DNA from 2 places in the Metabacillus sediminilitoris genome. Region 2 is predicted to be linked to the other one. Evidence: a T-box and tRNA genes for the amino acid it is inferred to sense, from the RefSeq annotation. Region 2 holds a T-box; the other holds one or more tRNA genes.

Region 1 (3,428 bases), 2.4 Mb from region 2:
ATAAGTTAAAAACCTCTCTTAAACTAAACTTCCCAGTTAGCCATCCATGAAGCGAAAAATCGGCGCTTCACCACAAAGAATGAAAATATATTGAATCCGTCGATACTGTTCCTAAGGCTGGAAGAGGAAGGTCGATAAACTATGGTGCCTTAGAGCCCTTCCGTTAGTCTGACTCCAACGACCACGGTGCATCATAAACTGTCGCTCCCTTGCGGGAAGCACTCATGGTAGATTAATCCTAATTCTGATTGTTGCACCAGCCTCCAATTTTCAAGCCCAGAAAGGAAGATTTCAATGGATGTTATCATTGAAAAATGGTGAAGACGATCCTGAAAAACTAGCAAACTTCGCTCGTCGTACAATGAAACGAAAAAAGGAAGAACTTGAATTAGCACTTCGGGGCTATGTAAACCCACACCAACGTTTGATTTGAAAACCATTTTAACTCATATTGATTTTCTAAGTGAGCAAATTGAAATGTTGGATCAAGAGATAGCTCAAAGAGTAAGCTCTTATCAGGAAGATATAGAACGACTCGATTCCATTCCTGGTATCGCAACTAGAATGACTGAGCAAATCTTAGCTGAAATTGGTACGGACATTGGAAACCGATTCCCGACTGCCGCACATCTATGTTCATGGGCAGCCTTATTTTCCTGGACACAATGAGAGCGCAGGTAAAAGAAAATCTAGCAGATATAAGAAGGGAAAAAAGTATTTAAGATCCGCATTAACAGAAGCAGCTCAATCAGTTAGAGGGTCAAAAAACTATCTCGGTGCACTGTATAGACGTACAGCTGGACGAAAAGGAAAGAAAAAGGCAGCAATTGTAGTCGCCCACGCGATGTTGCGAATCGCATATTACCTTCTAACCAGAAAAGAAATGTATGTTGACTTAGGCGAAGATTATTTTGATAAACAAAGACAAGTATCTATTGTGCGCCATTCGGTTCGGAGACTAGAGAACCTAGGGTAGCAGCTAATCAAATTGATGCCTTGCTTGCGAAATAACCACAGAAGTAAGGTTACGGCACCAAATCGGCACCAAAGGTTATGCGATTGACGACTTTTGTGCCGATATAAAAAACAAAAAAAGCCCCAATCCCTTATATACCAAGGAATTGAAGCTTTTATCTCAGATGACCTGTGAGGGACTTGAACCCCCGACCCCTTCCCTGTCAAGGAAGTGCTCTCCCACTGAGCTAACAAGTCGTTTCAAATGTAGGTTTTTTAAGAATTTTACATTACTTTGTAGATACTGACCACTAACCTTCTATTGGTTATATAATTTATTGTAAAGTGGTCATCATACTCCGTCAACTATAAACTCACCCTCTACATCAAATATATCGGTCTTTTGAAGATTACATTGGAGTGAAAAGTCACTCCTTAAATTCGAGAGTCTAGAAAGTCAATTATAAAGAGGATTTTAAGTTAAGAATCCTCTTTAAATATTATTATTTGTAAATTAGACAGAATTACATTTCTTATTGTTTCGATTTTCTTCTATGTAGATAAAACCCCCCAACAATTCCAGTTGGGACTAATACTAAACCACCAATTAGAATTTGTTTATTCCGCTCTTCTCGCTCTTCTTTTCCTTTTTTATAATATTTATTGTATAAATTTACTGCATTATTGTTATTCTTAAATTTAACTGGTATCGATAGTTCTTCAGCACTCTTACCAGCTTCAAACGCTTCTTCACGCAACTCTTCATCTTCTTCATTTGAATCAAATCCATTTTTATGTTGCTTTTGAAGATTGGAATATTCTTTATACTGGTCATCAGCTTTATACTTTGTCGTTGTAAACGCCAAGTCGTAACCTCGTTGATATGCTTCATCTTCTTTTGCATTATATCCATTTTCAAATCCTTGCTTAAAGGATATCTTGTATAATTCGGGAACGTCTTTAGGAATAGTAAAAGTCTGTTGATTATACCCTGCTTCATAGCCTTCCTTTTCATATGTTTCTTGTAAATGTTTAATCCTTTCGTCCTCACCTTTTTTAAAGCCTTCTTCAAATGCTTGTTTTGTTTCGTCTTCACTAGCATATTTAGAAGGGATATTGATGTCTTCATGTGTTAAACCTTGTTGATGCCCTTCTTCTTTTGCTTTTTCAGTTTGCTGCATCACTTGAATAACTTTTTTGTATCCAGCTGCAAAGCCTTTATTCCAATATTCAGTTTGGGAGGAGTTAGTTTGTGGATTTTGCTGAACTACTTTGTTTTCAAAATCTATTTTTCCTTGCTGGAATCCTATTTTCTCTCCTGCTTGATAATCCTCTTCTTGTTGTTTTTGAATCTCAGCAGCTTTTTTTGCTTCACCTTCCGTATATCCAGCTTCATAGCCTGCTTCATACCAACTATAGTCAGCGTTTGATAATTCAGCATATTTCTCTTCATGAAAATCTACAAATACTTCACCGTTATACCCATTTTGATATCCAATATCATAACCTTCATTTTGTAATTCTTCGTAATGAACTTCTAGTTCTTCTTCAGTCATAACTGGAACATCATTTGAATAATTAGAGTCAGAGGAAGTACCACTTGAACCAGAAGATGATGAACTATCCGCTCCACCATGCCCATGATACTCACCATACTCTAATCCCCATTTTTCGCAATTGGTGCGACAAGTATGTTTTCCAAAACTATCAGTATTTCCCGGATGCGCTTTCACTTCTTGGCATATAAAAATTAATAAAATTGAAGTCGCCAAGACGATAAAATTTCTTTTCAATCTTTCCACCTTCTCCAGTCTTTGTTAAGTATGTCTATTGTACTTAATAAACCAAAGAAATAATGTCGAATCTTGTATAGAATTGAAATAATAGATAAATATGAACTATACAACTATGAATCAAAAGTATCCTTATTGACTTTCTAATACTTTTATATAATTTAAAAATCTTTATTCTTTTCATCTTTAATTCGTTTATATTTATATAATTCCACTAAAAAGAGCGCTAACTAGCGCTCCCTTTATCATATTGCTATACATTTCTTTCTTTACTTGTAATAGGTTCGTATTGACTACGGTTAAAATCCATTATGTGTGATTTAACCTACTATACACCTTAAGCTTAATTGAGTGGGTTTAAAATGTGGAAATATACCCCCATCGTACTAAATAGATTAATAAACTATTCCTATTCCTTCTTTTATTCCTTTTTCTATTTGACCAATTTTCTATTATACTCACTAACACTTTTATAAACATTAACAAGATAATCCTTTAACTAAATTATGTGCTGACTGTTTCATTGAATTGTTAGTCAATATCATTTACTTGAATTTTACAACTAAAGCCTAAACTCCTATCCCTCCAATTTTAACTATCACAGCCAACTCCATCTCCATCTCTGTCAAGGTGTTTGGCGTATCCTGGCTCGCCTTTATGAATTGGTGCAGCACCTGCCGC
Region 2 (3,428 bases):
GAACGGCCAAAGAGCTGAACTAAACCATGTATCTAAAACATCATGGTCTTGATCCCAGTTTTCGATATCTGCTGGCGGCTCTTGATTAACGTAAACTTCCCCAGTTTCTTTATGGTACCAAGCAGGAATACGATGTCCCCACCAAAGCTGACGAGAGATACACCAGTCACGGATGTTTTCCATCCAGCGTAAATACGTTTTTTCAAAACGATCAGGAACAAAGTTGACTTTGCCTTCAGACTGCTGAAGATTAATCGCTTCGTCTGCTAATGGCTGCATTTTAACAAACCATTGTGTTGAAAGATAAGGCTCGACAACTGCACCGCTTCTTTCACTATGACCAACAGAATGCATATGCTCTTCAATTTTGAATAAAACGCCTTGATCTTGCAGATCCTTCACAATTTTCTTTCTGCATTCAAATCGGTCTAATCCATTATAGATTCCCGCGTTTGCATTCATCGTGCCATCTTCATTCATGACAAGAATCCGTTCTAAATTATGACGATTTCCAACTTCAAAGTCATTTGGATCATGTGCTGGTGTAATTTTAACCGCACCCGAACCAAATTCCATATCAACGTAGTCATCACCAACGATCGGAATTTCACGGCCAACAATTGGCAACACAACGTTCTTCCCAATAAGATGCTTATAGCGCTCATCCTCTGGATGTACAGCAACAGCGGTATCACCAAGCATTGTTTCAGGACGTGTTGTTGCTACTTCGATTGAACCTGTTCCATCTGCTAATGGATAGTTCATATGGTAGAATGCACCTTGGACATCTTTATAAATTACCTCAATGTCAGAAAGGGCTGTTTTCGTTTGTGGATCCCAGTTAATAATATATTCTCCACGGTAGATAAGGCCTTTCTTATATAACGTAACAAATACTTCACGCACAGCCTTTGACAAGCCTTCATCAAGTGTAAAACGTTCACGGGAGTAGTCTAAGCCAAGACCGATTTTTGACCATTGTTCACGTATATGGCCTGCATATTCTTCTTTCCATTTCCATGTTTCTTCAACGAATTTTTCACGGCCAAGGTCATAGCGTGATTTGCCTTCTTCACGTAGCTTTGCTTCAACCTTTGCCTGAGTTGCGATCCCTGCGTGGTCCATACCTGGAAGCCATAATACATCAAAACCTTGCATTCTTTTCATACGTGTCACAATGTCTTGCAACGTTGTATCCCATGCATGTCCTAAGTGAAGCTTACCTGTAACATTAGGTGGTGGAATGACGACTGTGTATGGCTGCTTTTTTTCATCACCTGTTGCCTCGAAGTACTTTCCTTCTAACCAAAACGAATAGCGGTTTTTTTCAATTGATTGTGGATCATACTTTGTTGGTAATTCATGTTGTTGTTCATTATTTCCCATCATGTTTCCTCCTCAAAAAAACTGTAATCAAAACTTTTATGTACAAAATAAAAACTCCTTCCATCCAATAAAAGGACGAAAGGAGAATATTTTTCGCGGTACCACCTTTTTTCATAGACAAAAATGTAAAAGCTCTTTGATCAGCCAAGGGCAAATAAGATGCTCATACATAGTATTAGTCTATGCTCTCAATATGATAACGGTCTTTACCGGCTTCTCCTACTAACAATTCAAAGAAGCAACTCATGGGCGACATTCCAATGTATCTGCGTAAGAAACCTTCCAGCAAAATGATTTCTCTCTCTGTAAAGAGATAACAATTGTACTCTTCCCAATCAATGTTTATTGTTGTATGTAATTGATCCTATTCTATATTACTAAAAAAATCATTTTTTCGTCAATATCTTCGCCATTTTTCTCTTTTTCTATACAGGAACCATTTAAGTCTGTTCTTCATATTTTGATATAAGTAGATTCCCGCCATCATGAACATAGAGATTGATTTTTTCAGGTGTATATGCTTTGAAAGGTCATTTACATGAGGGGTTTACTTTTTAAGGTAAAGGCATATAACGAGGAGGAGTTGTGCATGAAACGGCGGTTTAATCCCTACACACTCCCGCCATGGGCAAGACAAATTAGGGAGATCGGTATTCAAATTATTATTCCATTAACGATCTTTCAAGGAATTCGAACAGTTTTCTTTCCAACATCTTTTGATGTTCTTTTATTAGCTCTATTGATCGTGCTTGCTGCTGCCTTTCGTTACGATTGGATATAAGAATGACGTCAAGCACTTCATACACGCTAGAACAATTAAGATCATTTCATTATTAAAAAGAAATGTCAGACCTCTTAAAAGAGTGGTCTGACATGATTTTTGTTTCTGCTAATTACTAGCCGTTTCTGCTTGCAATTTTTTTTTCTCTTCAATTTCATGAATCTTCATAACAAAGTATTCGATGTTTTTAAAATGCCAATATGCTTTCACTAATTGTTTATTGCTTTCTTGTTCAGATTGATTTTTACCTTTACGTACATAGCTCTTAATGACACGGCATATTTTGTCCGGATAAGCCAAATAGCTTAAAAATAATTGCATTTCTGCCTCAGTATAAGGATAGATCTTCTGGTACGTATAAAACCAGTTTATACAGTCATCACATTGAGTTGGAAAGGTTTTTGCTGTTCGATTCAAAAACAGAAGGAAATCATCAATTGGTGCACCATATTTTGCTTGTTCAAAATTAGTTAATCGTCCTGAACCATTCTCATCATATAAAAAGTGATGGGCAGATATCTTGCCATGATTTAAGACAATTCTTGTTTTCTCCTTTTCTTCCATTTTCTCTGACCATTCTTCTAAATTTTTTCTAGAGAAATCTATAGCACGACTTACTTCAATAAAATAAGTGACTGCTTGTAATTCAAACGGAGAAAGATATAGTCTTTGTTCACATTGATCAACAAATGATTCATAAAATAACTTTGTTTCATCCCATCTCTTTGATAATGTTTCATAATGTAATTTGGCTTCTTGCCCGTTTAGTTTTATTTCTTTTTCCGTACGACTATGCATTTTGGCAATCTCTTTAAATAAATATTGATGGCGTGCATCAAGCTCATCCTCTGTTTCATTAACAAGCCAAGGCATCAGATAATAGTACTCACCATTATGATACGAAATAAATTGCTGGTTTCTATTTTTCACGATTGGTACATAACTGGAGTATTTTTGTTGTGATAAGGTTGATAATGTATCAATAAAAGAAGGGTTACCTTTATTTGTAAGCTTTTTCAGCACATACGTGCCAGTATTTGCATAAACCTTTATTGTCTTTTGGCTTATTTCCTCTATATATTCAGGTTGAATATCATATTGACTTAATAATGGCTTCATTTTATCAACTTGTATTGCCACTGTTGAGACACCTCAGATCCAACTAAGTAGTCTAAGAAAGCTTATGGTTATAAAAAAGTAATACGAATACCTAATCAACTTATCATATTCAAAAAACAGCCGAGGAAAAGGTTCCCCTGCT

The links. A T-box is a leader RNA that pairs with one kind of tRNA and senses whether it is charged. The one in region 2 lies ahead of GMB29_RS20455 (valine--tRNA ligase), so its partner is inferred to be a tRNA-Val.
Region 1: it encodes a tRNA-Val, which carries the amino acid that the T-box ahead of GMB29_RS20455 (valine--tRNA ligase) is inferred to sense. The anticodon was not compared.

Annotation. Positions count from the first base shown of each region.
Region 1 is NZ_CP046266.1:1,072,408-1,075,835, reverse strand. Features, by position in the region: gene GMB29_RS27610 (hypothetical protein) at 299-433, shown strand; gene GMB29_RS27605 (IS110 family transposase) at 478-669, shown strand; gene GMB29_RS05440 (transposase) at 590-976, shown strand; tRNA gene GMB29_RS05435 (tRNA-Val) at 1,141-1,212, opposite strand; gene GMB29_RS05430 (hypothetical protein) at 1,488-2,747, opposite strand; gene GMB29_RS05425 (excalibur calcium-binding domain-containing protein) at 3,339-3,428, opposite strand, start outside.
Region 2 is NZ_CP046266.1:4,240,330-4,243,757, forward strand. Features, by position in the region: gene GMB29_RS20455 (valine--tRNA ligase) at 1-1,389, opposite strand, end outside; T-box leader at 1,455-1,734, opposite strand; gene GMB29_RS20460 (hypothetical protein) at 1,976-2,167, shown strand; gene ysxE (spore coat protein YsxE) at 2,276-3,307, opposite strand.